DNA from 4 places in the Nocardiopsis gilva YIM 90087 genome. Region 1 is predicted to be linked to each of the others. Evidence: predicted binding sites of a transcription regulator. Region 1 holds the regulator's gene; each other region holds the start of a gene.

What was found. Region 1 encodes LexA, which represses DNA repair genes until DNA is damaged. Its sites were predicted from a motif close to TCGAACANNTGTTCGA; they were not measured.
Region 2: a site for LexA is predicted at 3,931-3,946, ahead of CDO52_RS28745 (DNA polymerase III subunit alpha). Genes of this name have one in related genera too.
Region 3: a site for LexA is predicted at 4,429-4,444, ahead of CDO52_RS10855 (enoyl-CoA hydratase family protein). Genes of this name have one in related genera too.
Region 4: a site for LexA is predicted at 4,667-4,682, ahead of ruvC (crossover junction endodeoxyribonuclease RuvC). Genes of this name have one in related genera too.

Annotation. Positions count from the first base shown of each region.
Region 1 is NZ_CP022753.1:2,215,277-2,223,014, reverse strand. Features, by position in the region: gene CDO52_RS10220 (vitamin B12-dependent ribonucleotide reductase) at 28-2,907, opposite strand; gene nrdR (transcriptional regulator NrdR) at 3,086-3,568, opposite strand; gene CDO52_RS10210 (LysM peptidoglycan-binding domain-containing protein) at 3,917-4,327, opposite strand; gene lexA (transcriptional repressor LexA) at 4,763-5,536, shown strand; gene CDO52_RS10200 (alpha/beta hydrolase family protein) at 5,802-6,878, shown strand; gene CDO52_RS10195 (hypothetical protein) at 6,911-7,585, opposite strand.
Region 2 is NZ_CP022753.1:3,361,178-3,368,915, reverse strand. Features, by position in the region: gene CDO52_RS27505 (hypothetical protein) at 1-111, opposite strand, end outside; gene CDO52_RS28745 (DNA polymerase III subunit alpha) at 296-3,862, opposite strand; partial or broken gene CDO52_RS29500 (hypothetical protein) at 4,155-4,295, shown strand; gene CDO52_RS28740 (hypothetical protein) at 4,335-4,472, opposite strand; gene CDO52_RS15275 (metal-dependent transcriptional regulator) at 4,515-5,222, shown strand; gene CDO52_RS15270 (lysophospholipid acyltransferase family protein) at 5,390-6,148, opposite strand; gene CDO52_RS15265 (MerR family transcriptional regulator) at 6,466-6,825, opposite strand; gene CDO52_RS15260 (alpha/beta fold hydrolase) at 6,878-7,609, shown strand.
Region 3 is NZ_CP022753.1:2,365,195-2,372,932, forward strand. Features, by position in the region: gene CDO52_RS10835 (hypothetical protein) at 1-247, opposite strand, end outside; gene CDO52_RS10840 (NAD(P)H-dependent flavin oxidoreductase) at 752-1,894, opposite strand; gene CDO52_RS10845 (CoA-transferase subunit beta) at 1,891-2,664, opposite strand; gene CDO52_RS10850 (CoA transferase subunit A) at 2,661-3,533, opposite strand; gene CDO52_RS10855 (enoyl-CoA hydratase family protein) at 3,599-4,414, opposite strand; gene CDO52_RS10860 (SDR family oxidoreductase) at 4,628-5,464, shown strand; gene CDO52_RS10865 (SDR family oxidoreductase) at 5,461-6,363, shown strand; gene CDO52_RS10870 (class I SAM-dependent methyltransferase) at 6,644-7,369, shown strand; gene CDO52_RS10875 (acyl-CoA dehydrogenase family protein) at 7,457-7,738, opposite strand, start outside.
Region 4 is NZ_CP022753.1:4,286,503-4,294,240, reverse strand. Features, by position in the region: gene CDO52_RS19320 (glycosyltransferase family 4 protein) at 1-534, shown strand, start outside; gene CDO52_RS19315 (LemA family protein) at 539-1,093, shown strand; gene pdxS (pyridoxal 5'-phosphate synthase lyase subunit PdxS) at 1,284-2,195, shown strand; gene pdxT (pyridoxal 5'-phosphate synthase glutaminase subunit PdxT) at 2,462-3,070, shown strand; gene CDO52_RS19300 (YebC/PmpR family DNA-binding transcriptional regulator) at 3,067-3,816, shown strand; gene CDO52_RS19295 (DUF4282 domain-containing protein) at 4,088-4,546, shown strand; gene ruvC (crossover junction endodeoxyribonuclease RuvC) at 4,766-5,311, shown strand; gene ruvA (Holliday junction branch migration protein RuvA) at 5,388-6,002, shown strand; gene ruvB (Holliday junction branch migration DNA helicase RuvB) at 6,099-7,166, shown strand; gene yajC (preprotein translocase subunit YajC) at 7,385-7,738, shown strand, end outside.

The DNA of each region.
Region 1 (7,738 bases):
CGGGTGGGTCGGGTCAGGCCCGCGGGATCAGCTGCAGCCGCTGGTGGAGCCGCAGCCTTCGCAGGCGTAGCAGCTGCCGGACGGGCGCATCTTGGTGCCGCAGGTGACGCACAGCGGAGCGTCGGCCATGAAGCCCTGCTTGGCTTCGAGGATCTCCGTGCTGGTGCGGGCCTCCTCGACGGCGCGGGTGGCGGTCGACGACGCGCGCTCCGCGGGGTTCGCGGGGCCATCGGTGACCTGGTCCGCTTCCGCATTCGCCGGGGCGGCCGACTGGGCGTAGGACTCGACCTGGGCGGCGACCTGGGACGGGTCCTCGCCCGCGGCCTGGGCACGGCGCTCCTCGGCGGAGAGGACGCCGAGGGCGGAGCGCTCCTCGTAGGAGAGGTAGTCCAGGGCCAGGCGGCGGAAGATGTAGTCGACCACCGACTGGGCCATGCGGATGTCCGGGTCGTCGGTCATGCCGGCCGGCTCGAAGCGCATGTTGGTGAACTTCTCGACGTAGGTCTCCAGCGGGACCCCGTACTGCAGCGCGATGGAGATCGCGATGGAGAAGGCGTCCATGACACCGGCCAGGGTCGAGCCCTGCTTGCCGAGCTTCATGAAGACCTCGCCGAGGCCGTCGTCGGGGTAGGACCCGGCGGTGATGTAGCCCTCGGCGCCGCCGACGGTGAAGGAGACGGTCTGGCTCGGCCGCTTCTTCGGGAGGCGGCGGCGGACCGGCCGGTTGACCTCGATGACCTCCGGCTCCGGGCGCTTCTCGGCAGTGTCCGCGCCCGCCGTCTTCTCACTGTCCTCGGTCTTGCCTGTGGACAGCGGCTGGCCGACCTTGCAGTTGTCGCGGTAGACGGCGAGCGCCTTGAGGCCGAGCCGCCAGCCCTCGTAGTAGATGTGCTCGAAGTCCTCGACGGTGGCCTCTTCGGGCACGTTGACCGTCTTGGAGATCGCACCGGAGAGGAACGGCTGCACCGCCGCCATCATCTCCACGTGGCCCATGGGCTTGATGTAGCGCTTGCCCATGGCGCAGTCGAAGACCTCGTAGTGCTCGGGGCGCAGCCCCGGGGCGTCGACCACGTGGCCGTTCTCCGAGATGAACTCGACGATGGCCTCGATCTGCTCCTGCTGGTAGCCGAGGTTCTTCAGCGCGCGCGGGATCGCCTGGTTGACGATCTGCATGGACCCGCCGCCGACCAGCTTCTTGAACTTGACCAGCGAGAAGTCCGGCTCGATGCCGGTGGTGTCGCAGTCCATCATGAAGCCGATGGTGCCGGTGGGCGCGAGCAGGCTGGCCTGGGCGTTGCGCCAGCCGTTCTTCTCGCCGATCCGCAGGCAGCTCTGCCACTCCTTGGTGGCGGCCGCGTGGATGTCGGCGTCCATCGCGCCGATGGTGCGCAGGTCGTCGTTGGCGGCGGCGTGCTTGCGCATGACGCGCTTGTGGGAGTCGACGTTCTTGGCGTAGCCGTCGTAAGGGCCGACCACACCGGCGACCTCGGCGCTGCGCCGGTAGGCGGTCCCGGTCATCAGCGACGTGATGGCGGCGGCGACGGCGCGGCCGCCGTCGGAGTCATAGGCGTGGCCGGTGGCCATGAGCAGCGCGCCGAGGTTGGCGTAGCCGATGCCGAGCTGGCGGAACGCACGCGTGGTCTCGCCGATCTTCTCGGTCGGGAAGTCCGCGAACGTGATGGAGATGTCCATCGCCGTGATGACCAGCTCGGTGAGCTTGACGAACTTGTCGACGTCGAAGGCGTCCTCGGGGGTGAGGAACTTCAGCAGGTTGATCGAGGCCAGGTTGCACGAGGAGTTGTCCAGGTGGACGTACTCCGAGCAGGGGTTGCTGGCGCTGATCCGCCCGCTCTCGGGCGTGGTGTGCCAGTCGTTGATCGTGTCGTCGTACTGCAGCCCCGGGTCGGCGCACTCCCAGGCGGCCTTCGCCATCTGGTGGAAGAGCTCCTTGGCGTCGACCGTGGCGATCACCTCGCCGCTCGTGCGGGAGGTCAGGCCGAACTCCGCGCCGGCCTCGACGGCGCGCATGAACGTGTCGGAGACGCGCACCGAGTTGTTGGCGTTCTGGTACTGCACGCTGACGATGTCGCTGCCGCCCAGGTCGACGTCGAACCCGGCGTCGCGCAGCGCGCGGATCTTGTGCTCCTCGCGGGCCTTGGTGGCGACGAACTCCCCGATGTCGGGGTGGTCGACGTCGAGGACGACCATCTTGGCCGCGCGGCGGGTGGCGCCGCCGGACTTGATGGTCCCCGCGGAGGCGTCGGCGCCGCGCATGAACGACACCGGGCCGGAGGCGGTACCGCCGGAGGACAGCAGCTCCTGGCTGGAGCGGATGCGCGAGAGGTTCACGCCCGCGCCGGAGCCGCCCTTGAAGATGATCCCCTCTTCCTTGTACCAGTCGAGGATCGACTCCATGGTGTCGTCCACGGACAGGATGAAGCAGGCCGAGACCTGCTGCTTGGACGCGGTACCGACGTTGAACCAGACCGGGGAGTTGAAGCTGAAGAGCTGCTGCACGAGGGCGTACTTCAGCTCGTGGTCGAAGATCTCGGCGTCGTCGTCGGAGGCGAAGTAGCCGTTCGCCTTACCCGTCTCGGTGTACATCCCGGCGACGCGGTCGACGAGCTGCTTGAGGCTCCACTCGCGCTCCGGGGTGCCCACGGCACCGCGGAAGTACTTGCTGGCGACGATCTGGGTGGCGTTGATCGACCACGACGCGGGGAACTCCACGCCCCGCTGCTCGAAGTTGACCGAACCGTCCCGCCAGTTCGTCATGACCACATCGCGACGCTCCCACTCGACCTCGTCGTAGGGGTGCACGCCGGGCGTGGTGAAGATGCGCTCGATCTTCAGACCGCTGCGCTTGCCCTTCCCCTTGCGCCCCGTCGCGCCGGTGGTCTCCGTCATGTCAGCTCCCCCAGTTCTCGCCACATATCCGTTCCGATCCCCCGCCAGTGCTCCCACGTCACATCCGTTGGCGTGACGCGGCCAGATGACGGTTTTCATCACGTCGTCACGGCCCTGCCCGTGCGCGTCGCCCACGCGCGGTCGGGCCCCGCGGATCAGTCCGCCGTTGTCCGGCTACTCACGACTCGCTCTGCCCGCTCGTCCCATTCACCTTGGCCCGGTCGGCCCGCAGTATCGCGATCTCGTTCTCAAAGTCCATCAGCGACTCGAAGCCCCGGTAGACCGACGCGAAGTGCAGGTAGGCCACCTCGTCGAGATCACGCAGCGGGCCGAGAATGGCCAGCCCGATCTCGTGCGAGGGCACCTCGGCGACACCTCGGCACCGGATCTCCTCTTCGACCTGTTGCCCGAGCTTCGCGAGCAAGTCCTCGGTGACGGGCCGACCCTGGCAGGCGCGGCGCACGCCCGCGATGATCTTGGTCCGGGAGAACGGCTCCGTCACGCCGGAGCGCTTGGCCACCATCAGCAGCACCGTCTCCTGCGTGGTGAAACGCCGTTCGCACTCGGGACACGCGCGTCTGCGGCGTATGGCCGCGCCGTCGTCGGTCGACCGGCTGTCGATGACCCTGCTGTCAGGGTGGCGGCAGAACGGACAGTGCATGCCGGTGTGCCTCCCCCCAGATCCGCATCGGTCGAACCCCGCGTACAGCTGCCGCGGACGTGCTCGCGACCGTGCCGAGCAGCCTTGTGTGCATCGTCGTCACCAACCTCTCCGAACCGGATGATCCAGAAAGACCGGATACCTACTAAAGCACAAGTTCTGGGCTGCTTGTTCCCGGTGAGCACTAGATGTTGTGGTCAACCTACGGCGGTCCCCCCTCGCGCGCAAGTCCCCGAACGGGTGCGCCGCGCCATCCGGCCACGGCCCCGCCGACGGGATGCGGGCATGCCGAAGGGCGCACCCGTCCGCCGCGAGGGCGAACACGGGCACGCCACGGACACGGGAGTGTCAGTAATCGGGCAGCAGGAGCTCCTGCCCGGGGGTGAGATCGGGGTTGGGCAGGTCGTTCAGCTCGACGATCTCGTGCACCGCTGGGCGGGGATCGTAGCCGGGCCGAACCCGCTGGGCGATCCCCCACAGCGTATCGCCATCGCGCACGACCACCGTCGAGCGCGCGCCATCGGAGACGGACGCCTCAGGGGAGGTTCCGGAGGCGGAAGCCCCGACAGCGGCGGAGGTGACGAAGAGCATCGACAGTCCGGCGACCACCGCAGCCGACGCAGCGGAGACGAGCACCACACGGCCGCGCCGGGTGAGGCGCACCGCGGGCGCGGGTGTGGGCTCGGGGCCGAGCGCACGGGCCGCAGGGCCCGCCGGGTCCGACGGGGCGGTCCGCCGAGAGGGAACGGACGGAGCCACGCGGGCGGCCGGGGAGGCACCCGGGGCAGGAGCGGTGGAAGCGGAGGAGCCTTCCGGGCGAGGGGCGCGGGACGGGGCCCACTCGGGGATCTCCACCGCCCAGTCGAAAAGGGCGGGTTCAGGGGGGTGGGTCGGGGGAGTTGGGACTGGTTGGGGCGGGAACACGATCATCCCCTTCGAACGCCAGTTCGTTAGAACAGCCGTTCGACTAATACCGCATCCGGGCGATTTTTTCATCACCATCTCGAACGTTTGTTTGATATGGCACTACACAGGCAGTAACGTTAGACGTGCTCGATCGACGCAACCGCCGAGGTATCCGCGCCTCCGCGCCCGCCAATCGGCGCGTGGTCGGACACCGCATGTGACGCGGCCGGACGATCGGCACCGTCACCGACAGCCCACGCAGAACACCGACCGCCGAGGAGGCCGGCCGTGCCGGAGGAAAACCACGGAACGCACGAACCTCAGGCGGGCGGGAGAAGCGTCACCGCACTCCGGTCCACCGCTTCCCCCGCGACGATCGCGGAGGCCGACGACTCCATGGGCCAAACGGATGCCGCACCGAAGCTCACGGCCCGCCAGCAGAGTGTTCTGAACTGCATCCACCGCTATGTACGGCAGCGAGGGTACCCGCCGTCCATCCGGGAAATCGGTGATGCGGTGGGCCTGTCGAGCCCGTCCAGTGTCGCGCACCAACTGAAGGTGTTGCAACGCAAAGGCTATCTTTATCGGGACCAAAATCGCCCAAGGGCGGTGGAAATTCGCATTCCAGGACAACCCCCGATTCGCTCCTGGGACGAGCTGGAGAATGACCCCCGCGCCGACTACTCCCGCGCGACCGATGTCCCGGTCGTCGGGCGCATCGCCGCCGGTGGTCCGATCCTGGCCGAGGAGTCCATCGAGGACGTCCTCACCCTGCCCAAGCAGCTCGTCGGCGAGGGCCGCCTGTTCATGCTCAACGTCGTCGGCGACTCCATGGTCGACGCCGCCATCACCGACGGCGACCTGGTCGTCGTCCGCCAGCAGCCGGACGCCAACAATGGCGACATCGTCGCCGCGCTGCTCGACGACGAGGCCACGGTGAAGGTCTTCAAGCGCGAGGGCGAGCACGTGCGGCTGCTTCCGCGCAACGACGCCTACGCGCCCATCGACGGCGACAACGCCACCATTCTCGGGAAGGTCGTCGCCGTTATGCGGCGGGTGTGATCCCCCCGGATAACGATGTCGCCTCGCTTGGCCATCGGGCCCGTGATCTCTCCCCGAGACCGCGGGCCCGGCTTTTTTCCGCGGAAATTCGGCAAAGGCGAAAGGGCCCAGCGGCCGCGCAAACCGAATAGCGCTCTGTTATGACGGGATCCCCGGATACAACTTGATACCGATACGGACGCGACACGCAATAGCGAAATACCGCGCCTTCTCCCCACACCCGTTCACACGCTCCGCCGCCCAGCGCGCCCCCTAAGTTAGGACCATGCCTTCTCCGTCTCCCGTCGCCCTCACCCGGGCCGCCGCCGGGGCGCTGGCGGCGCTCCTGCTCGCCACCGGCTGCGGCGTCTCCCCCGACCGCCCGGCCGAACCCGACCCGCCCGGGGTCGAGCCCGCGGAACGCGACGTGCGCTTCGACAGCGGCCCCGACACGCTGCACGGCACGTTCGCCCTCCCCCGCGTGGTCGGCGACGCGCCGATCCCCGCCGCGCTCATCATCTCCGGGAGCGGCCCCACCGACCGCGACGGCAACAGCGAGCTGCGGCCAGGGGCCGATACCAACCTGAACCTCGCCCGGGTCCTAGCGGAGGCCGGCGTCGCCTCGCTGCGCTACGACAAACTCGGCAGCGGTACGACGGGCCTGGGCTCCCACGACGCGGAGGAACCCGTCCCCTACGAGGTCTTCGAAGACGAGATGGCCGACGCCTATGCCGAGCTCATCGCGCAGCCCGAGGTCGACCCCGGCCGGGTGCTCGTCGTCGGGCACAGCGAGGGCGCGCTGTTCGCCCTGCGCTCGCCCGAGGTGGTCGCGGAGCACCCGCCGGTGGGCCTCGTCCTCGCCGCCCCGGTCGGCGACCGCTACCTCGACACGCTCGACCGCCAGATCACCGAGCAGGTGCGCACGGCCGAAACCGCCCAGCAGATCGGCGCCACGGACGCCACCGACGTGCTCTCCAAGCTCCGCACGGGAATCGCGCGTATCCGCGCGGACAAGCCCCTGCCCCAGGAGGTCCCGGCGCCGCTGTCGCACATTCTCACCACCGCCAACGCCCCGTTCCTGCGGACGATCGACGCCATGGACCCGGTGGAGCTGGCCCGCGACCTGCCGCCGGAGACGCGCACGCTGGTGCTGTGGGGCACGGCCGACACCCAGATCGCGGAAGAGGACGTGGACCGGCTGATGGGCGGCCTGGACAACGCACGCCGGGTGGACCTCCCCGACGCCGACCACGTCCTCCGCCTCTACGACGACTCCCCCGGCGTCTCGGTCCTCGACGCTGACCGCGAGTTCTCACCCGAGGTCGCTCCGGCCGTGCGGGAGTTCCTCGACGGGGTGGTGTGAGCGTGCCGGGGATACCCCCCGGCCCGGCCCGCCTATTCCTTGCTGTCCTTGATCCCTTGGACGACGTCCCGGGCGAGCTCCTCGGCCCCGGCCAGGGCGTCGTCCCCGGGGATCGACTCCTCGGCGTTGAAGTCCGTCGCGGCGGTGTAGCAGGTCTCCGCGTACACGTTGGAGACTCGAACGCCCACACAGCCCCAGTCGTAGCCGCTGGTGGAGTCGCTCCAGGAGTAAGCCTCGTCGCCGAGGTCCGCGAGCTTGCTCGCGTCGTGGTCCTTGGTCGCCTCCTTGAGGGCGGCGGTGGCCTGCTCCTCGGCGTTGCGCTCGGCGTCGCCCGTGTTGCTCACGAGGACAAGACGCGCCGCCGCCGGGGCATGGCCGCCGTCCTCGGCGGTCGCCCACCGGCACTCATTGGCCTCGCGTCCGGTGCCCTCCAGGTTCTTGACCTGCTGGTCGACCTCGGCCGTCCGGTCGGGCACGAGCGTCTTGAGCGCGTCTCCCCGCCCGACCGCGCACTTCGGCGCGTGCTCGTAGTCGCCCCCGGCGCTGCTGAGGACGACGACCGTCCACACCCCGCCGACGAGCAGGGCGAGGACCACGATGGCCAGCCCCGCGATCATGGCGATGGCGCAGCCCCGGTTCTGCTTCGGGGCCGACTCCACCGGAGGAGCGTCGGTCTGCCCCGACGCGGGGTCACCCGGCTGCCCCATGGGAGCGGGTTGACCAGGGTGGCCGTGCTGGCTCTGCTGGCTCTGCTGGCCCGGCTGGCCATATTGGCCCGGTTGACCGGGCTGTCCCGGAGCCTGGCGCCCCGGTACGCCGAACTGCCCCTGCGGTCCGTGCGGAGCGGGCCCCGGGTGTCC
Region 2 (7,738 bases), 1.1 Mb from region 1:
TGGAAGTCCCTCTGGCAGGTCGACATCGTCCAGCTCGCGAATGAGCTCCACGGCCAGGGAGGGGCGGTCCCGGAAGAGTTCGTTGAGTGTGTCGTGAAGGGGAGAAGGCACGGCAGGAAGGCTAGGGAACGACCATCTAGCCAGGAGCACTTTTGGTGAGATCGCTCCAGGCTGGAGCAGCTTGGCGGGAAGGGAAAAGGTCGGGCATGAGGATATTTGGCCTGGTGGACGGTCGGATATCCCAGGCAGGTGGTGGCTAAGACGATTTCTGCGTTGCACTGAGAACTGTCGGTTTTCACCTGCCGGAACTTCCTGGACTGGCATGCCACAATTTTCTGGGGGCGGAGTCGGCGCCCGCGGGGGAGATGTCGGCGTAGGTGGACAGCGCGTAGCCGTTGGCGTAGCGGATGCGGTGGCCGCCGACACCGGTGACGGGGGAGGCCGCCCCAGGGGCGGTCAGGCGGGTGTGGAGGGACTCCCGGCCTTCCTCCGTCCAGATCCCGGCCAGTTCGTCCAGGTCGTAGGCGTGGGTCGCGTTGATGGTGGGCAGTCCGGAGCCGCCGACCCTGCGGATTCGGCCACGGACGGCCAGCAGCCAGGAGCCGAACACGGTCGCGGCGCAGCGGTCCTGGACCGACTCGAAGAAGGTCAGGTCCACCAGGCCGGTCGCATCATCCAGGGTGGTGAAGATGATGCGCTGTCCTGAGCGCACCGCCGGGGTCTGGGTGGCCACCTTCACTCCCAGGACGAGGACCTCTTCCCCCGGCCGCGCCCGGTGCAGGTCGTGGGCGCGTACCGCGCCGTGGTGGGAGACGAGTTCGGCGATCAGGTCGGTGTAGCAGCAGAGCAGGTGGCAGGAGGCGTCGTAGCCCAGGACCTCCAGCTCCGTCTGGACCTCTTCCGCCATGGTCATCTCCGGCAGCTCCCCAGTGCGCGTCTCCTCCACCAGGCCGATCGGCAGCTGCCCGCCGCCCAGCGTCCTGCGTCCGGCACGCTCCACCGCGCCAGCCTGCAGCAGCAGGTCCCTCCTGCTCACACCCCCGTCAGCGCCGACGTGGTACAGCGCGTCGAAGGCTCCCACCCGCACCAGCCGGTCCAGCACGTCGCGGGAGGGCCGGGCCCGGTTCGCGAAGTCCGGCAGTGAGAGGTAGGGGCGCCCTGACACGATCGCGTCGATCTCGGCGTCGGTGATGCCCTTGACGTCGGACAGCGCCGCGCGGATCGCCCACGCCCCGTCCGCTGTGCGCTCGACCCGCCACTCGCGGTCGGAGGCGTTGACGTCGACCCCGAGGATGGGAACCCCGAAGCGGCGGGCGTCGTCCAGAATCGCGCGGCGCGGGTACATCCCGGGCTCGTGGGTGAGCACACCCGCGTAGAACGCCGCCGGGTAGTACCGCTTCAGCCACGCCGACTGGTAGGTGGGCAGCGCGAACGCTGCGGCGTGAGCCTTGCAGAACCCGAACGCGCCGAAGGCGGCGATGATCTCCCACACCCGCTCCACGACGTCCTCGGCGTGGCCGCATTCCTGGGCCATGCCGGTGAAGATCTTGCGCACTTCCTCCTTACCCGCGTCGGTGCCCAGCTGGCGGCGCATCGCCTCGGCCTGGTCCAGCCCACAGCCGGTCATCGCGTGCAGAACGTTGATCACCTGCTCGTGGAAGATGACCACGCCGCCGGTCTCGGCGAGTACGTCGGACAGCGCGGGGGAGGGGAACTCCGGCTCCTGCTCGCCGTCGCGGATGGCGATGTAGGGCGTGATCATGTCGCTGTTCACCGGACCCGGTCGGAACAGGGAGATATCGATAATGAGGTCGCCCAGGTCAGCCGGTTGGAGGCGGCTGACGAGTTCGCGCTGTCCCGGGGACTCGATCTGGAAGCAGCCGAGCGTGCGGGAGTCGCGGATCATCGCGTAGGTGGCGGGGTCGTCCGCCGGAACCTTGATAGTGGTGTTGCTGTTCGTCGCGCTCGCGCTCGCGCTCCTCACTCGCTGCACCGCCGACGCGTTCGGGCCTACGGCTATCGGCGTCGACGCCTTCGCTCGCTGCGTCGCACTCGCGTCAGTGCCCCCCTTCGCGCTCGTACTCCTCACTCGCTGCACCGCCGACGCGTTCGGGCCTACGGCTATCGGCGTCGACGCCTTCGCTCGCTGCGTCGCACTCGCGTCGAGGTCGATCTCTTGTTCCTCCGTCCGTCGGATCTCGGACAGCGCGTGGGTCATCGCCGACTGCATTCGCACCCCGATGACGTCGAGTTTGATCAGCCCCATCTCCTCGACGTCGTTCTTGTCGAACTGGGTCATGTGGTAACCGAGCTTGCCGGGCTCCAGCGGGGTGCGGTCGCGCAGGGAGGAGTTGGAGATGACGATCCCGCAGGGGTGCAGGGCGGTGTGGCGGGGGAGCCCGTCGAGGCGTTCGGCCATCTGGAACAGTGCGGCCGAGGAGGGGCCGCTCAGCCCTCCGCTGCGCAGTTCGGGGAGGTCCGCGCAGGCCGCGCGGATCTGTCGGGCGCGGATGTGCGGGAACATCTTGGCCAGCCGGTCGACCTCGTGGGGTGGGACCCCCATGACCGCTCCGACGTCGCGAATGGCGCTGCGGGCGCGGTAGGTCTCCATCATCGACACGCAGGCGGCGTCCGGGTAGGCGTCGAAGATCGCGTCGTAGGCGTCCAGGCGCCGGGCCGACTCCACGTCGAGGTCGATGTCGGGCAGCCCGCTGCGGCTCTCGGTGAGGAACCGCTCCATCAGCAGTCCGTGGGCCAGCGGGTCGACGGCGGAAATCCCGATGAGGTGGTTGACCAGGCTTCCCGCCCCGGAACCGCGAATGGAGCAGCGGATGCCCCGGGCGCGGATCCTGTCGGCGATGTCGGCGACGGTGAGGAAGTAGGAGGAGAAGCCCTTGTGCTCGATGATCTCCAGTTCGCGGGCGAGGCGCGCGCGGGCCCGCTGGTCGCGGTGGAGGCCGAGCCGGGTCAGGCCCTCGCCGCAGGCCCGCCACAACCGGTCGCGCGCGTCGGGGAACTCCGGCAGGTGGGGGCGGTCCAGGCCCAGGTCGGTCTCGGGGGCCAGGGCGCAGGAGGCGGCCAGTGCGCGGGTGTGGGCGAGCAGGCGCCGCGCCACGGTGCGGTCGGGGCCGCAGATCCGCTCGGCGACCTCGGCCATTTCCTCGCTGCTCTTCAGGTAGGCCTGGGAGACGGCCGGGACAGGAGCACCGCCACCGCCGGGCTGTCGGCGGTGGACCTCGTCCAGGACGTGGGCGACGTCGGCGTCGGTGGCGCGGGGGTAGCGGACGGCGTTGCTGAGCACCGCCAGGGTGCGGGTCTCTGTGGCCAGCCGCAGGAGCGCGGTGGCCTGCGCGTGTCGGCCGGGGTCGTAGTGGTCGACCAGCTCGACGGCCACCTCGGCGGTCTCCCGCCAGCGGTCGAGCAGGCGGCGCGCCCGCTGCAGGTGGCGGTCGCCCGCGGCCAGGCCGACATCGGAGCCGGGGCCGAGCAGTACGACCAGCCCCTCGGCGTGCTCAGCGACGGCGTCGAGGGTGATCGCCGGGACGCCGCGTGCTCCGGCGGCGTGCGCGGCGGTGATGAGTCGGCACAGCGAGGCCCAGCCGCGCTTCCCCCGGGCCAGAACGGTGACGCGGCCGCCTTCGGGGGCGGCGACAGCGAGGTCGGCACCGAGGATGGGCCGGAATCCGGCCCGCTCGCAGGCGCGCACGTGTTTGACGGCGCCGTAGACGCCGTCGCGGTCGGTGAGCGCGAGCATGTCCATGCCCAGCTCGGCCGCGCGCTCGACCAGCGCGGGCGGGTGGGCCGTCCCGTACCGCATGGACGCCGACGACGCCACGTTGAGGTGGGTGAAAGCGTCCGTCAATGTCTCCCCCCGAGGTTGGTGCTGTGGCCGGAGGTGCGTGAGGCGCACCTGGGGAAGACGGGCCTATATCGAACCTATGTACGAATTATAGCGCAGACCTTCCGCCCTGGGGTCCGTGGCCTGCGGAGATGACCCGGAGGCGTCGTGGGCTCGCTCACGCTCGGCCGCCACACCACCGGGAGAAGGTGCAGATATCGACCGAACCAGCCTTTCGCCGACCATAGCGCCGATACTCCGGGTAAGTTAATAGAAACGTTATGTAACGAAGTTCCCGGTAGGGAGGCGACAGCTCATGGACAAGCGCCCGGGCACGGTCGAATCGTTCGACGCTGACACGGGGTTCGGATACATCATCCCGGACGGCGACCTCCCCTCCCTCCGCTTCGACTCCTCGTGCGTCTCCCGAGGCTTGGAGGCCATCGCCGAGGGACGTCGCGTCGCGTTCGACCTCCAGGTCGGTTCGCGGGGACAGTCAGCCGTGAACGTAGTGCCGCTCTGGCAGCGCGCCCACCGCGATCTCCACCGCAGCGGTCGTGCCGTTCCGGAACGCCCCGGGGTCTTGGGCGTCCGCCGCGATCGCGCCGGTTCCCGTGCCGCCCGCGGCGATCACGGAGAACCGGGACTCCTTCCGGTTCGCGATACCGTTGCCACCATGGGGAACGCATCCGACAGGCCGTCCACGTCGGTCGAGGACTATGTGAAGGTGATCTACGACCTTCAGGAACGCGGCTCGGGCCCGGTGACGATATCCGGGATGGCCGAGCGGCTGTCGGTGTCCAATTCCTCGGTCTCCGGCATGCTGCGCAAGCTCAGTGAACTCGGCCTGGTGGACCACCAGCGCTACGGCCACGTCCGTCTCACGGACACCGGAACCAAGGCCGCGCTGGCCGTGCTGCGGCGGCATCGCCTCCTGGAGACCTACCTGGTCGAGGAGCTCGGCTACTCCTGGGACGAGGTGCACGACGAGGCCGAGGAACTGGAGCACGTCGTCTCCGACAAGTTCGTCGACCGTATCGCCGAACACCTGGGCAACCCTCTGGTGGACCCGCACGGCGACCCCATCCCCACCCGCGACGGCCAGATCGTGGAGCGCGACACCCATCTGCTGTCCCAGGCGGAGGCCGGCACCATCGGGGTGATCGTGCGGGTCAACGACACCGATCCCGACCTGCTGCGCTACCTTGCCGACCAGCGGATCGGCATCGGCATGCGCATCGAGGTGGTGGAGCGCCAACCCTTCGGCGGGTCACTGCTGATTCGGATCGGGGCGCCCGGCGAGCAGCGCGACCAGGCGCTGGGGTTGGTCGCGGCCGAGGCCCTGTGGATCGCGCCCGAGCCGGAGAACGCCAGCGGTAGTTAAGGCCCGATTTCCCCGGTCAGAGGGCTTTTCACGGGACCGGGGTGGTGCGGCGGCTCGGTGGCGTTTCGTGCGTACCGCCCCTGCGCGGAGCACAGGGGCGGTAGGGAAGGCGGGAGGAAACCCTGGGGAATAGGGGCGGGGGAGCAACGGCGCGATCAATTCACGGGTTACACGCCTTTCTCCTGCTTTCGCTGCTTTTCTTCTGCCTTTCGCGCGGCTTTCTCCGCCTTCCGCTCCTCCTTGGCGGCCCGCTCCAGTTCTTCCTTCACCACTTTGGCGTAGCGATCGACGTACTCCTGGCCGGAAAGCTGCATCAGGGCGTACATGATCTCGTCGGTGATCGACCGCAGTACCAGGTGGTCGTCTTCCATCCCGTAATAGCGGGAGAAGTCGAGCGGTGTGCCGAACCTCACCCGGGGACGGATGCCGAGCTTGGGCACGGTCGTGCCGGGCGGCATAATCTTCTCGGCGTTGATCATCGCCATCGGAACCACCGGGACCTTGGCCTCGAGGATCAGCCGAGCCACGCCCGTCTTCCCCCGGTAGAGCTTCCCGTCCGGCGAGCGTGTGCCCTCGGGGTAGATGCCCAGGAGTTCACCCCGTTCCAGCACCTTCAGTCCGGCGCGCAGCGCCGACTCGCTGGCCTTGCCTCCCGAGCGGTCGATCGGGATCGCCCCGGCCCCGCGGAAGAAGCGGCGGGCGATCGCCCCCTTGGCGCCGGTGCCGCTGAAGTAGTCCGACTTGGCGATGAAGTTGATCTTGCGTGGCACGGGCAGTGCGCCGAAGAAGTGATCGGCGACCGACAGGTGGTTCCCGACCATGATCGCCGGCCCGTGCAGCGGGATGTTCTCCACCCCCTCCGCCCTGGGCTGCCATAGCGCGGCCAGTATCGGCCCCAGGATCAGCTTGAGAATCCAGTAGATCACCGCAGGTCACCCCATCCGTCACCGGAGTTTTTCCCCGTTGACACTATCCGGAATCCACCCCTTCTCCGGCGACGCCCCCGGTACGGGTGCCACCGGGCGGGCGCCGACATTCTACTTTCCCGGGCAATGTGAATTTCCTGCCTCCCGGGAAAACGAGAAAATGAGAAAGGTGCGGATTCTCCACGGCCTTCCGGTAGCGGAGCGGCGGAATTTCTTCTCCGGTCAACGCTCGGCGGATTCCACTGAGTCCGGGGCGGCGCCACCGCTCACCCGGGGGATTCAGGAATGGCGTCGATGTGGGACGGTCCCCGTCGGCCTCAAACGGGAGCGCCCGCGGTGGCGTCGAGGAAGCCCGCAAGCGACTCCCGTGTCTCGCGCAGCGCCTCCATGCGCGCGTCGATCGCGTCGAGCTCGCGGCGCAGCGTGGCCAGCAGGTTCGGGCAGGGCTCCAGCGTCGGCACCTCGCCGCGCGCACACGGCAGCACATCCCTGATGACCTCGGTCGACAGGCCGGCCGCGAGGAGAGCGCGGATCTGGCGGACCGTGGCGACAGAGTCGTCGCTGTAGGCGCGGTAGCCGTTGGCCAGCCGCTCAGCGCGGATCAGCCCCTGCTCTTCGTAATAGCGCAACAGCCGGGTGCTGACCCCCGTTTGTCGCGACAGTTCACCGATCCGCACGGCCCCACCTCGACTTGACCTTCACATCGATGTGAAACCTTATCGTCATCCCATGACCACGCAACAACAGCGTCCTCGGCTGGACGGCATCGCCCTGTCCACCACGAAGCTGGGCAGCGGACCCGGCCTGCTCCTCGCCCATGGCGCAACGGGGTGGGTGGATGCCAACTTCGGGCCGATCCTCGCCGACCTCGCCCGCCACCACACCGTCGTCGCCCCCGACTACCCCGGTTCGGGCTCCACGCCGCGCGCGGCCGCCCCGCTCGACCTGGACGCCCTCGCCGACCGCGTCGTGGCGACCGCCGTGGCCGCCGGGCTGGAGGAGTTCGCGATGCTGGGATACTCGCTGGGCACCTTGGTCGCCGTGCGCGCCGCCGCCCGCCATCCCGAACGGGTTACCGCGCTGGTGCTGACCGCAGGGCTGGCCTACCCGCTTGCGCACACCCAGCGCGTGCTCGACGCCTGGTACGAGGAGACGGCCGCCGCGCAGCTCCCGCCGGAGCAGGCGGGTGCCCTGGAGCAGATCGACCTGGTCCGCAGGTCGGACACGCGCGCCGACCTGGCCGACATCACGGTGCCCACCCTGGTGGTCGCGACCATGACCGACGAGCTGGTGACACCCGACCACTCGGACGTCTTGGTCGAGGGGATCGCGGGTGCCCAGCGGGCCGAGCTGCAGTGCGGCCACCTGCCCTTCGACGAGGCGCCCGACGAATGGGCGCGCTTGGTCAACGGCTTCCTCGCCCAGGTCCCCGACGCCTCCGTGCAGGTGGCGCAGGCGTAGGCGCGCCCGCACCGCTCACGCTGGTGCGTTCGGAGGCCGACGGGGCGTAAGAAAGGAGGGGCGGGACCAGACGGTCCCGCCCCTCGGTGGTGATGGGCATGGTGTCCGCGTGCCCATCGGCGCCCGCTG
Region 3 (7,738 bases), 150 kb from region 1:
CGTCACCGTGTCCTCTTCCCGGATCCAGATCGAGCCTGATGTTCTCCCGACCCAGAAGGTACTCATAGACTCTGCCGTCTGTGAGGTACTGGAGGTCGAAGGACTTTAGCGCCACATCAACACAGGCGTGATGATGGTCGTCCCACCGGATGCGCTTACTGAAGTCGAATCGCTCTTCCTTCACCCAGTTATCCGTGGACGTGGTCACCGGGATGTCGAACCGGACGGTATAGAACGCGAGTGACACGAAACGTTCCTCTCATAAATATCGGCCGGGTCGCCGATATCCGCGTTGTAATCGAAAAGGATTAGCCCTTTGGAGTTCGTTGGTGAACTCCCTGTCACTGTGGCCAGCCTAAGAAGCTGCCGAAGGAAAGTAAAGAGAAAATCCGCATCTTTTCGAAGGGTTGGGATGATCAACGTTAATGATTAAATAATAGATGTATTTCTCAATTTTTGAATGAGGTCTCATCTCAAGAGGCCTGGTGGGGGATATTCTGCCTGGAATGTTCCCCGTCGTGAGTGATGTGCTGCCTGGGGGGTGGGGGAGACAGCCGGGCCGACACCTGGCCAGGGTCACGGGGACACGATCAGCTCTGCTTTGGGAATCGAGGCCTGCGAAATAGAGGTTTTCATCTCGTAGGCCAAAACCTGCTCAAGAGTGTTCATTCCTCCGGTCCCGCTCGTCGGGCGCATGTTGGAAGAAGATGTCGGCATTATCGAGTCTGGAATGGCTGACCTGCGAAATCGTTCACTCCCGTTTCATGACCGCAGTCGAGCCCCGCTCCAAGCGGTCGAGGGCCGCGTATGCCTCGGCCATGATTCGGTCGATCAGTTCCGCGCAGGAGGGCAGATCGTTTGGGTCGTCGATGACGCTGACGACCTGGCCGGACGCCATGACGCCGAGATCGGTGCGGCCGTCGACCATGGCGGACTTGAGCAGCATCGGAGTATTGGCCGCCATGAGCACTTGCGACCAGGACAAGCCGGTACCGCGCCGCAGCGCCGCGCCCTCGCGTAGGAGGCCCGGCCAGGACAGGCCGGAGAGGCGGCGGAAGCGGGCGGCGTTGCGGGCCGCGCTCAGGAGGCGTCGGGGGCGAGTGGAGGTCTCCAGAGAGTCGACGAGGTCGGTGCGCAGGACGCGGTGCGGCAGGCCGTCGACCTGGCGGGTCACCACGGTGTCGCGCGTTCTGAGGTAGAACCGCTTCACCTCGTCGGGGACCGGGCTGTCCGAGGTGAGCAGGAAACGGGTGCCCATCGCGATCCCGGCGGCGCCGTAGGCGAGTGCGGCGACGAGACCACGGCCGTCGAAGAAGCCGCCTGCGGCGATCACCGGAATCTCGACCGCGTCGACGACCTGCGGCAGCAGAACACCCGTGGCCACCGAGCCGGTGTGCCCGCCCCCTTCGCCGCCCTGGACCAGCACGGCGTCGGCGCCCCACGCCTCGACCTTCTCGGCGTGCCGCCGGGCGCCGACCGACGGGATCACCACCACACCGGCATCCTTCAGCCGACGGATCAGCTTCGGGTCGGGCGCCAGCGCGAACGAGGCGACCTTCACGCGCTCCCGGATCAGGAGGCCGACGCGGTCGCTCGCGTCCGCGGCATCGGCTCGAAGATTGACACCAAAGGGGGCGTCCGTCCGCTCCCGCACCTCACCGATGGCCTCGGCGAGCCGCTCCACGGGCATCGTCGCCGACGCCAGAATGCCCAGCCCACCGGCGTTCGCGGTGGCGGCGACCAGTTGCGGCCCGGCGACCCAGCCCATGCCCGTCTGCACGATCGGGTAGCGGCAGCCGACCAGTGCGGTCAGCGGGGTCGGGAATGGTGCCGGCTTCCTCTTCGGAGACGCCGAGGCCGGATGGGGGTCGGCGTCTCCGAGACCGGGGCTCATTCGGCAACCTCGCGGGCGCGCAGGCCGTCGGGGTCGAGTACGTCGCGAAGCAGGTGGAGCTCGCGCTCGGTCGGGTGGCGGGTGGTTCGTACACCGTCGCCCGGGACATGCAGGTCGAAGCCGGTGTTGTCACACACCTCCTCAACCGTGACGCCCGGGTGCAGCGACACCAGCCGCAGCGTGCGCCCCGGGCCGTCGAAGTCCAGCACCCCCAGGTCCGTGACGACACGGCGCAGGTCGTGGGCGTCGGTGGCGGCGACACCACTCACCATGTCGACCCTGTCCACGAACACGCGCCGAGTGTGGCGCGGGATCCAGTAGCTGGTGGTGTTCCGGATCGTGTTGCCTGGTGCCCCGCGAGCGCCGAGGAGCTGGGCGGTCGGCTGCGACCAGTCGCCGATACAGGAGATGTTGCTCCGGCCGTGCCGGTCGAGCTGGGCGGCGCCCATCATCACGTGTCTGCGTCCGTGGAGGACCAGCCACAGGTGGTCGCGGAAGGGGAGCCATCCCTCGGCCGTCGCGTCGGCGGCCGGACCGGCGGGGCGGCCGAGTGGCAACGGGTCGCGGCTGAGCAGTGCGCCGCCGTCCGTGGTGAGCAGGCCGGGCGCGAAGGTGAGGCGGGCCAGGCGGGCGCCGAGGGTCGAACAGGTCCCCATAGCGGCGGCCAGCACCTCGCCGTCGCCACGCCACGCGTCGGCGCAGGCGGTCACGCACATCTCGGCCCGCGTCGCTGGTGTCGACGGCGGCGTCCATGGGCCCGAGGGGGTCATCGCTGGCTCACCTCCCGCTGGTAGGAGCCCTCATCCACGTCCAGGTACCGGCTCCGGAACCGCCGCCATTCGGCGGGGTCGGAGGCGGCAGCCGCGTAGCGCCGCTGGAAGGGCTCGTCGCGTCCGTAGTCCGGCTCGCAGGTGGTGAAGTGCCCTCCGTTCGGGGTTTCCGCCACGCCCGCCACCATCATTCGGCTGATCAGGAGCGACTGCACCGGCCCCTCGAAGGCCTCGACCAGCCGCTCGCAGGACAGGTAGCAGTGGCGGGCGGCCTTGGCGAAGAGGTCGTCGAGGTAGGGATCGGGGCCGAGGTACTGCCCGTTGCCGCGCGCGTCGGCGCGGTTCATGTGCACCAGGGCGGCATCGAGGCGCAGCGGGGGCATGGCGACCAGCTCTTCGCCCGTGTCTTGTTCCTCTTCCTGGGCGCTGATGGGGCCGGGCCGGCTGGCGGAGGTGGGGTAGGGGGAGCGGATGGTCCGCAGACCGGGATTGACCCGCAGGACGTCCGAGGCCATCCCGGCGGGCGTGGGGAGGAACGGGAGGCCGTGGGCCGCCGCGAGGAGCCCGAACATGAACATGCCCTCGTCGTACTCGGTGAACCCGATGTCGCCGCGCTGGCGTGCCGTTCGGAACCAGGGGTCCAGCGGCATGGTGTCGAGCGTGACGAACGGGGCGACTACGTGCCGCACCTTGCCGTAGGCGCACAGCAGGCCGACGTCCGGGCCGCCGCAGGACACCACGGTCAGGTCGCGCACGGGGGAGCGGCAGATGGCCCGGACCAGCGCCATCGGCTTGCGGCGCGATCCCCAGCCGCCGATGCCGATCGTCATCCCGTCCGACAGTGACGCGGCGATCCCCTCGGGGGACATGACCTTGTCGGCGACGGTGGCGCTGTCCCCGTTCGTGTGTGCGCCCGTGTCCGCGTTCGGGCCGCTCACCGCGTCGTGCTCCGGTCGGTGTACCTGCGGGCGAGGTCTGGGGGCGCGGATTCGGCCTCCGCCTCCGCTTCCCGTTGGCCGGTGAAGCCGTCGCGGTGGGCACCGCCCGCGCCGGTGAGCGTGAGTTCGTAGGTGAAGCCCTGCTCGAACCGGTAACCGCGCTTGACGTCCACCGGGTCGATGCCGTTCAGCACCTCCTTGGCGCAGCGGATGACCCGCGGGTCCTTCTCGGCGATCTCGCCCGCCACGGCCAGTGCCGTCGCTCGCAGCTCGGCTGGCGGCACCACCGACAGCACCGAGCCGTAGGCGTGGAGTTCGGTGGCCAGAACGTTGCGGCATGTGTAGACCATGGCGCGCAGCAGGTGCTGGGGCACCAGTCGCGCGAGGTGGGTGGCGGCGCCCAGCGCGCCGCGGTCCACCTCGGGGAGGCCGAAGTAGGCGTCCTCGGAGGCGACCACGATGTCGGCGTTTCCGGCCAGCCCGACGCCGCCGCCGAGGCAGAAGCCGTGGACGGCAGCGATCACCGGGACTTCGCAGTCGTAGACCGCGGCGAAGGCGGCGTAGCAGCCGCGGTTGGCGCCGAGGAGAGCGCTGTATCCGGTCGTGCGCTGCATCTCTTTGATGTCGACGCCGGCGTTGAAGCCGCGCCCTTTCGCGCGGAGTACGGCGGCACGTACGGCGGGGTCGCGTCCGGAATGCCGTACGGCGTCGGCCAGGTCGTACCAGTCGCGGACCGCCAGGGCGTTGACCGGGGGAGTGTCGACCACGATCTCGGCGATGCCCGAGGAGTGGATGGTGGTGGAGACCGCCATGGCTTACCTTTCCACCAAACGTTTGTTAGAACTAAGACCGTAGCAGCCCGCCGCGGACGCCTCCAAGGGTGAGATCCGGGAGAGCTGAAGCAGCGACGAGTTCCGTTGATCTCGGAGATATTGGGGTCTCACGGGCAGTTTTGACCCCAATATCTCCGAGATCAACGGGGGACTGTTGGAACGGTTGGTGAAAAGCTCGGCAGGAGGTGGGCCGTGCCGCACGCAGCGGACCTCAGCGGGATGACGGTCGTGGTCACCGGTGGTGTGCGCGGTGTCGGTCTTGGCATCACCACCGCGTTTCGCGCGGCCGGTGCCCACGTCATCACCTGCGCCCGCCGAGAGCCGGACGGCCTGCCCGAGGGGGTCGGTTTCGAGCGGGTCGATGTCCGCGACGCCGACGCCGTGGCGGACTTCATCGGCGGGATCGCCGATCTCGACGTCGTCGTCAACAACGCGGGCGGCACCCCGTACCTGCCCGCGAGCGAGGGAGACGCGCGCAGGCACGCCAAGGTGATCGAGCTCAACCTCATCGCCCCGCTCATCGTCTCGCGTGCCGCCAATCGTGTGTTGCAGGGTCGGCCCGGGGGCGGCTCGATCATCATGATCGGCAGTGTCAGCGGGCATCGTCCCTCCCCGGGCACCGCCGCCTACGGCGCGGCCAAGGCGGGACTGGACAACCTCACGGCCTCCCTCGCGGTCGAGTGGGCGCCCAGGGTGCGGGTGAACGCGGTGACCGTCGGGATGGTGCGGACCGAGAAGTCGGCGATGCACTACGGCGACGCGGCGGGCGTCGCCGCCGTCGCCCGGACCGTGCCGCTGGGTCGGCTCGCTGAGCCCGCCGATGTCGGCCACGCGTGTGTCTTCCTGGCCTCGCCGTCCGCCGCCTACATCAGCGGCGCCTCGCTGCTGCTGCACGGCGGAGGTGAGCGCCCCGCGTTCCTGGACGCCGCGGCACAAGCATCGACGGCGTCACCCACCAGAGGCCAGCAGCCATCGACCGGTGACGCCATCGCCGACACGCACACCCCCGACCGGGAGGACAACGCATGATCTGTGAGAACAGAGTCGCCATCATCACCGGAGCCGGGCGCGGACTGGGTCGGGCACACGCCTTGGAGTTCGCGCGGCAGGGCGCCAAGGTTGTGGTCAACGACCTGGGTGTGGAGCGTGACGGCACGGGCCACTCGCGGGAGCCGGCCGCCCAGGTGGCGGAGGAGATCCGCGATCTCGGCGGGGACTCCGTCGCCGCGACCGGTGACATCTCCACGACCGAAGGCGCCGCCGACCTCATCCGCACCGCGCTCGACACGTTCGGGCGACTCGATGTGCTGGTCAACAACGCTGGTTTCCTCCGCGACCGCATGCTTGTCAACCTCACCGAGGAGGAATGGGACTCCGTCGTGCGCGTCCACCTGACCGGGCACTTTCTGCCGCTTAAACATGCTGCGACCCACTGGCGTTCCGAGGCGAAGGCCGGGCGCGACGTCGACGCGCGCGTGATCAACACGTCGTCCGGCGCCGGGCTCCTGGGCAGCGTCGGGCAGAGCAACTACGCGGCGGCCAAGGCCGGGAGCGTGGCCCTGACCCTGGTGGCCGCCGCCGAGCTCGCGCGCTACGGCGTCCGGGTCAACGCCATCGCCCCGGCCGCGCGCACCCGCATGACAGAGGACCTGTTCGCCGACACCATGGCCGTGCCGGAGAACAGCACCTTCGACCGGATGGACCCGGCCAATGTCTCGCCCCTGGTGGCCTGGCTCGGATCTTCGGAGTCAGCGAAAGTGACGGGCCGCGTGTTCGAGGTCGACGGCGGACGCATCTGCGTCATGGAGGGCTACCGCCACGGCCCCGCCATCGACAAGGGCGCGCGCTGGCACGCTGACGAAATCGGCGCCACGATCCACACCCTCCTCGCCGGTGCGGCGCCCCCGGAACCGGCCTACGGCAGCTGATTCTGGTTCGGTTGTGCAGTTCGTCGGCCGAGGTGGTGGGAACGGGATAAACGGGCCGATTATCATCCGGGTTACGGTGACCGATTTCCGTTTTAGATGGTCAGGAAGCTTGATCCGATTCGCGATGATTGTCCGGAATTGAGGTCGCGGCGCCCTTCGCACCATTCGCCTCCATGGTCTGGCAGGCTTCGATTCGAAGGCAGGGAGCCGCGACAGAGAGGAATCCATCGCCGTGCCGAGGAAGAATGTGACCGCGGACCGCTCCACCTTGGGTCACAAAATGGGCTATGCGCTGCGGAACCCCGGAAAGATACCGGGCTACCTCAAGCGGGCGGGGCGCGACAGGTGGCTGCGGCTGCGTTACCCGGACCATGTCTCCTACTACCGCGCCGTCATGAAGCATGACACCGCGAGCAGCCCCGAGGCCGCCGTCGGATCCCAGACCCATGACCGCTGGCTGGCGCTGGGGAAGATGCAGTTCGACTATCTCGTCTCCCACGGGTTGCAGCCGGGTGACCGCATGCTCGACATCGGGTGCGGAAACCTGCGCGCGGGGTGGCGGTTCATCGACTACCTCGACACCGGCAACTACTACGGCATCGACATCTCGCCGGACATCCTCGTCGCCGCCCAGGAGACCCTGGCCCGCCAGCGGCTGCAGGACAAGCTGCCGCACCTCACCCCGGTGCGCGACCTCACCTTCACCTTCCTGCCCGACGCCCGTTTCCGGGTGGTCCACGCCCACAGCGTGTTCTCCCATTCGCCGTTGGATGTGATCGACGAATGCCTGGCGCACGTGGGGCGGATTCTGGCCGCTGACGGGTGGTTCGACTTCACCTTCGACCGTACGGAGGGGAAGGAGCACCACGTGCTGCACGAGGACTTCTACTACCGCACCGAGACCCTGATCGCCCTGGCCGAGAGGCACGGGCTCAAAGCGCGCTTCATGGACGACTGGGAGAAGCAGCCGCACGGCCAGTCCAAGATCCGCGTCACCCACGGGTAGGCACCCGCCGGGGGCCGCGTGCGGCGCCGCATGCCGCGACCGGATGTCGTCGCTCGACCCGGCCGCGGCACGCGCGGCACAGAGTAGTTAGGCCGGGAGACCCAGTTCGCGGGCGATGAGCATCTTCTGGACTTCGCTGGTGCCCTCGCCGATCTCCAGGATCTTGGCGTCGCGGTAGAAGCGGCCCACCGGGTACTCGTTCATGAAGCCGTAGCCGCCGAAGATCTGGGTCGCGTCGCGCGAGTTGTCCATGGCGGCGTTGGACGCCACCAGCTTGGCGATGGCGGCCTCCTTCTTGAAGGGCTCGCCTGCGAGCATGCGCGCCGCCGCGTCGTAGTAGGCCAGGCGGGCGGTGTGGGCGCGGGCCTC
Region 4 (7,738 bases), 2.1 Mb from region 1:
GGTGTGCTGCTGGACGCGTTCACCTCCCTGGGGCGCGAACGTGCGGGGCTGCGCCTGCTCGTCGCCGGACCCGGCGACGCCGGCGAGGCGCTCAGCCGCGTCCCGGTGGACCTGCGCGACCGGGTGGAGATGCTCGGACGCGTCGACGACGAGGACAAGGTCCGCGCCTACCACTCGGTCGACCTGTTCTGCGCCCCCAACCTGGGCGGGGAGAGCTTCGGCATCGTGCTCACCGAGGCGATGTCGGCCGGAGCCGCCATCCTGGCCAGCGACATCCCCGCGTTCCGGCACGTCCTGCGCGGCGGCGAGGCGGGCCGCCTGTTCGCCGTCGGCGACTCCGCCGCCCTGGCCGGAGGCGCCGCCGAGCTGCTCGACTCGCCGTCGCGCCGCCGCGCCCTGTCGGCGTCGGCGCGCGCCGCGGTGCGCGGATACGACTGGCGCACGGTCACCGAGGACGTGCTGCGGGTCTATGAGACCGTCCTGGCCGGTGCCGCGGTCGGGCCGGTGACGGCGGGACGGCGAGAGGAGGCATAGGCGGATGGCCGAGCTGCTGGCCGCCGTGTCCGCGGTCTTCGCGCTGCTGGTGCTGTCGGGCTTCTACATGTCCTGGCGGGCCGGCCGGCTGGACCGGCTGCACACCCGCGTGGAGACGGCGCAGGCGGCCCTGGACGCCGCGCTGGAACGACGCGGCGCCGTCGTCCTGGAGCTCGCCTCCGCGGCCGAACTGGAGCCGGCCTCCGCGGTGCTGTTGGCCGACGCCGCGGGCAAGGCGCGCCGGGCCACCGACCGCGCCGCGCGGGAGATGGCCGAGAGCAACCTGTCGCGGGCGCTGCGCGCGGTGGTGGACCAGCCCGGTTTCACCGAGGCAATGGCGGCGGTCCGCGACCCCGCCGGTGACGACCTGCTGGCCGAGGTCGAGGCCGCGGCCAAGCGCGTGCACCTGGCGCGGCGCTTCTACAACGACGGCGTCGCGAGCATCCGCGAGGCCCGCTCCAGCCGTCTGGTCACCGTCTTCCGGCTGGCCGGGCACGCGCCCATGCCGGAGTTCTTCGAGATGGACGACGAGCCTCCGGCCTGGGGTAGCCGGGACTGAGGGACGGCAACGGGGCAGCGGAGGAGGACAGAGTGTCGAGCCGCGTAGGCGAAAGGCACCGAAATGTCCTGAGAAAGGTGGGGAGGAGAGGATCTAGTATGGAGAGTGAAGAAGCCCGGATGCGGACCAACCTCGACGCATCGCGGGCGGGTAATCCCCTCTCCGCTGAAGAACTTGGGAGTCCGCCACCGTGGCCAACACCGTTGAGAACTCGACCGAGAGCACCGTGGGTACCACCCGCGTCAAGCGCGGCATGGCAGAGCAGCTCAAGAACGGCGTGATCATGGACGTGGTCACTCCGGAGCAGGCCAGGATCGCCGAGGACGCCGGTGCCGTCGCGGTCATGGCCCTGGAGCGCGTCCCCGCCGACATCCGCAAGGACGGCGGAGTGGCCCGGATGTCCGACCCGGACATGATCGACGGCATCGTCGAGGCCGTCTCCATCCCGGTCATGGCCAAGGCCCGCATCGGCCACTTCGTCGAGGCGCAGGTCCTGCAGTTCCTCGGTGTCGACTTCATCGACGAGTCGGAGGTGCTCACCCCGGCCGACGAGGCCCACCACATCGACAAGTGGGCCTTCACCGTTCCGTTCGTCTGCGGCGCCACCAACATCGGTGAGGCCCTGCGCCGGATCGCCGAGGGCGCGGCCATGATCCGCTCCAAGGGCGAGGCCGGGACCGGCAACGTCGTCGAGGCCACCCGGCACATGCGGTCGATCCGCTCCGAGATCAAGCGCCTGGGCACCCTCGACGAAGCCGAGCTCTTCGGTGCGGCCAAGGAGATGCGCGCGCCGTACGACATCGTCAAGGAGGTCGCGCGCCTGGGCAAGCTCCCGGTCCCGCTGTTCTCCGCCGGCGGCGTCGCCACCCCGGCCGACGCGGCCCTGATGCGCCAGCTCGGCGCCGAGAGCGTCTTCGTCGGCTCCGGCATCTTCAAGTCGGGCGACCCGGCCAAGCGCGCCGACGCCATCGTGCAGGCCACCCTGCACTACAACGACCCCGAGGTCATTGCCAAGGTCTCCCGCGGCCTGGGCGACGCCATGGTCGGCATCAACCTCGACGAGCTCGACGAGACCCAGCGCTACGCCGGGCGCGGCTGGTAGCCGGTCGTCGTTTCGTCGTTTCCCCGTCGGCGTACCCGGGCGCGCCGCACCGAGGCTGACCGTCGACGACGGTCGCTTTCGGTCGGCGCGTCCGGTCGTGTCTGCGTCTCCAGGTCCACGATCCGGCGGCCGGATCGGCGCCTTCAGCCCGGCCGCCGCGTGTCGTGTCCGGATTGCCAGAGCACCTAGGCTGGTGAATTGGGCAGCCGGACACAGCGCGACCCGGCCCACGCCCCAGCACCGCGAATCTCGAGCGAGGTAGTTCGTTGTCCGCCACACCCACCATCGGGGTCCTCGCCCTCCAGGGCGACACCGCCGAACACCTGCGTGTCCTCGAAGGACTCGGCGTTCCCGCGCGCCCGGTCCTGCGTCCCGAGGAACTCGACGAGGTCGACGGCCTGGTCCTCCCCGGTGGCGAGTCGACCACGATGTCCAAGCTCGCGGTGCGCTACGAGCTGATGGAACCGATGCGCAAGCGCATCCACGAGGGGCTGCCCGCCTACGGCACGTGCGCGGGGATGATCCTGCTGGCCGACCACATCCTGGACGGTGCCGCGGACCAGGAGACCGTCGGCGGGATCGACATGACGGTGCGGCGCAACGCCTTCGGCCGGCAGACCGAGTCCTTCGAGTCGCCGATCGAGATCGAGGGGGTCGACGGAGGACCGCTGGACGCGGTGTTCATCCGCGCGCCCTGGGTCGAGTCGGTCGGCGCCGACGTCGACGTGATCGGCCAGGTCACCCGCGGAGAACGGGCCGGTAGGATCGTCGCGGTACGGCAGGGGGCTCTGCTGGCCACCTCATTTCATCCCGAACTCACCGGGGACGCGCGTATCCACCGGCTCTTCGTCGACATGGTGAAAGGAAACGCATGAGCGGCCACTCCAAGTGGGCCACCACGAAGCACAAGAAAGCCGTCATCGACGCCAAGCGAGGCAAGCTCTTCGCCAAGCTGGTCAAGAACGTCGAGGTGGCCGCGCGCACTGGTGGTGGCGACCCGGATGGCAACCCGACGCTGTTCGACGCCATCCAGAAGGCGAAGAAGAACTCGGTTCCGCTGGACAACATCGAGCGCGCCCGCAAGCGCGGCTCCGGTGAGGAGGCCGGCGGGGCCACCTGGGAAACCATTATGTACGAGGGCTACGCCCCCGGCGGCGTGGCGCTGCTCGTCGAGTGCCTCACCGACAACCGCAACCGCGCGGCCTCCGAGGTGCGCGTGGCGGTCACCCGCAACGGCGGCTCGATGGCCGACGCCGGTTCGGTGTCCTACCTGTTCAGCCGCAAGGGTGTGGTGATCGTCTCCAAGGAGGGCACCACCGAGGACGACGTCACGCTCGCGGTGCTGGAGGCGGGTGCCGAGGACGTCAACGACCTGGGCGAGTCCTTCGAGGTCGTCTGCGAGGCCACCGACCTGGTGGACGTCCGCACGGCGCTGCAGGAGGCCGGTATCGACTACGAGTCGGCCGAGACCTCGTTCCTGCCGAGCATGGAGGTGCCCCTCGGCGAGGACGACGCCAAGAAGGTGATGCGCGTCGTCGACGCCCTTGAGGACTCCGACGACGTACAGAACGTGTTCACCAACGCCGACATCCCGGACGAGATCATGGAGAAGATCGGCTGACGGCGCCTTACGCGCACTTCCGCCGCGGGCCCCGCTGGAAACAGCGGGGCCCGCGGCGTTCCCGTTGATCTCGGGGATATCGACCTTGTACCGGCGAGTATTCGGTCGATATCCCCGAGATCAACGAAAGAAGGACGGCGTGTGACGCGGCGGGCGTGCATCGTGAGCAGGGCGGCGGTCGATATGGTGGGCGACGCTGAATCGCGGCCGCCGTGTCCATCGGCCGCGGCGTCCGCAGTCCCCCTCCGAACAATGGTGAGGAACCAGGCTGATGAATGCCCCCGGCGAGTACCCCTACGACCCCTCCCAGCAGTACGGATACCAGCAGCAGCCACCGCCCGGCGGCCCCGGCACCCCACCGCCAGGCGGTCCCTACGGGCCGGGCACCCCGCCCCCGCCACCAGGCGCGCCCGGGCAGCCGATGCCGACGGAGAAGGGCTTCTTCGGGTCGCTCTTCGACTTCTCCTTCCGGGAGTTCGTCACATCCAAGATCATCAAGCTGCTGTACATCCTGTGGCTGGTGCTCATCGGCATCTTCACCCTCAGCGGCGTCATCACCTCCTTCGGCTTCATGGCGATCGAGCCCGTCAGCGGTTTCCTCGGCCTGCTCGGCACCATCCTGGGCGGCGCGATCGCCGTGCTCATCACCCGCGTCGGGCTGGAGCTGCTCATCGTCGTCTTCCGTATCAGTGAGGACCTCTCGGCCATCCGCAAGCGCGGCGGCTTCTAGCACACCGTGACGTCCACCGCGGACCGCGCGGCGGTCCCGTTCACTCCGGACATGCGCGGGGCGGTCGTCCCGCGCATGTCGGGATCTCCCGCTGTCCGCACGTGACGGTAGGCTCAGCCTGCGAACGGGCGTTCGATGCCCGTTGCGCCCCCTTTTTCGAGACAGCGTGCGCCCTGCGTCCAGGGCCACCACCCTTTCGAGGACAACGGAGGATTCCGCGTGCGGGTTCTGGGAGTCGACCCGGGGCTCACCCGGTGCGGCGTCGGCGTCGTCGACGGCGCGATCGGACGGCCGCTGCGCTTCGTCGCCGCGGGTGTCGTCCGCACCGCGGCCGACACCGACCTGCCCGACCGGCTCCTGGGAATCGAGGAGGGCATGGAGGCGTGGCTGACCGAGCACCGCCCCGACGCGGTCGCGGTCGAGCGCGTCTTCGCCCAGCACAACGTCAGCACGGTGATGGGCACCGCCCAGGCCAGCGCCATCGCCATCACCTGCGCGGCCCGCCGCGGCCTGCCCGTTGTCCTGCACACCCCCAGCGAGGTCAAGGCGGCGGTGACCGGCAGCGGCCGCGCCGAGAAGGCCCAGGTGCAGCACATGGTGGCGCGGCTGCTCAACCTCGACACCGCGCCCAAGCCCGCCGACGCCGCCGACGCGGTCGCGCTGGCCATCTGCCACATCTGGCGGGGCGGCGCCCAGGACCGGGTGGCCAAGGCCCAGCAGGAGTTCGCGCGCAAGGTCGAGATGGCGCGGCGCGTCCGGAGATGACGGACGGCCGGGGCCCCGCCCACCTCCCGCGCCATCGGAACCACCCCAGCAGCAACCAGAGAGGAAGAGGGAAGCCGTGATCGCGTTCCTCAGCGGCCGCGTGGCGGCCCGGAGCATCGAAACCGCCGTCATCGAGGTGGGCGGCGTCGGGATGACCGTGCACTGCACCCCCGCCACCCTCGCCACGCTCCGGGTGGGCGACAGCGCGACGGTCGCCACCTCCCTCGTGGTCCGCGAGGACTCCCTCACCCTCTACGGCTTCGCCGACGACGACGAGCGCGACGTGTTCGAACGCGTCCAGACCGCCAGCGGCGTCGGACCCCGGCTCGCGATGGCCATGCTCGCCGTGCACACCCCCGACGCCCTGCGCCAGGCCGTGGCCGCCGAGGACACCGCCGCGCTTACCCGCGTGCCGGGCATCGGCAAGAAGGGCGCCCAGCGCATCGTGTTGGAACTGCGGGACAAGCTCGGCGTGCCGGCGAGTGTCCCGGTCGCGGGCGACGGCGCGGCCGCCCCCAGCCTCGCGGTGACCGCGCCGTGGCGCCCCCAGGTGGTCTCGGGGCTGGTCAACCTCGGCTGGTCGACCAAGGACGCCGAGGCCGCCGCCGACACCGTCGCCCCCGAGGCCGACGAACACCCCGACGTCGCCGTCCTCCTGCGCAGCGCCCTGCGCAGCCTCAGCCGGGCCTGACCCACCGCCCGGGCGGCGGCCGCCGGGGGTGGACCGCGCCACCCCGCCCCCTGACCACCGCGGGCTCGAGCCCGGAGAAAGGAAACCGCCTCCGCCATGACCGAGCACGAACGTGAGATGGTCTCACCCGACGCCGACCTGGACGACCGGGCCGTCGAGGGCGCCCTGCGGCCCAAGCGGTTGGAGGACTTCGTCGGCCAGGAACGCGTCCGCGAGCAGCTGTCCCTGGTGCTGCGCGGCGCCCAGCGGCGCGGCCGGGCCCCCGACCACATCCTGATGTCGGGCGGGCCGGGCCTCGGCAAGACCACGCTCGCCATGATCATCGCGGCCGAGCTCGGCGCCCCGCTGCGGATCACCTCCGGCCCCGCCATCGAGCGCTCCGGCGACCTCGCGGCGGTGCTGTCCACCCTGCAGGAGGGCGAGGTGCTCTTCCTCGACGAGATCCACCGCATGGCGCGGCCCGCCGAGGAGATGCTGTACGTCGCCATGGAGGACTTCCGCGTCGACGTCGTCGTCGGCAAGGGGCCCGGGGCGACTGCCATCCCGATCGACATCGCGCCGTTCACCCTCGTCGGCGCCACCACCCGGGCCGGGCTGCTGCCCGCCCCGCTGCGCGACCGCTTCGGGTTCACCGCGCAGATGGACTTCTACCGGGCCGACGAGCTCGAACACATCCTGCGCCGATCGGCCGGGCTGCTCGGGGTGGACCTGGAGGACGACGCCGCCGTCGAGATCGCCGGGCGCTCGCGCGGGACGCCGCGCATCGCCAACCGGCTGCTGCGGCGCGTGCGCGACTACGCCGAGGTGCACGGCGACGGCCACCTCACCCTCGGCACCGCCCGCGCCGCCCTCACCCTCTACGAGGTCGACGACCAGGGCCTCGACCGGCTGGACCGCGCCGTGCTCGACGCCCTGATGCGCCGGTTCCGCGGCGGACCGGTCGGGCTGTCCACCCTCGCGGTGTCGGTGGGGGAGGAGCCCGAGACCGTGGAGGTCGTGGCCGAGCCATTCCTGGTGCGCTCCGGACTGATCGCCCGCACGCCGCGCGGACGCGTGGCCACCCCCGAGGCATGGGCGCACATGGGCCTCACCCCGCCGCCCGACGCCGCGTTCGGTGCCGGGATCTCCGACGCCGCGCCGGTGGAACCACCGGACCCGTCCTGACCTCCAGGTTTCTGCCGGCTGTGAAGCGCGTAAGCTGAAGTGGCGGACCTCACCGGAGCGAGGCCGCCCCCACCTCGCGGCCGGGAGCGCCGTAGGGAACGGCGAGCGCGGGCGACCGGGAACATGTGCCCCGCGTCGCCCGTTGACCAGGGCGCGACGTTCGCGTCCCACGCCCGCGTGGCGGTGGCCACGAGGAAAGACGTAAGGAAGGACACCCCGTGCAGGGCCATGACATTCTCGCAGCGGCCGCCCAGCAGGACGGCGGCAGCATCCTTGGGATGATCCTCCCGTTCCTGCTCATCGCGGTCGTCTTCTGGCTGCTGATCCTGCGCCCGCAGCAGAAGCGGCGCCAGCAGGAGAACCAGATGCAGAGCACCCTGCGGCCGGGGGTGGAGGTGCTCACCAAGGCCGGGTTCTACGGCACCGTGGTCGAGGTCCGGGAGAACGAGGTCGAACTGGAGATCTCGCCCGGCGCCCGGATCCGGCTGCTCAAGGTCGGCATCGGCGATGTCGTCACCCCCGGGCAGGGCACGCAGGACGACACCCCCGTCGAGGACCGCCCCGACTTCCCC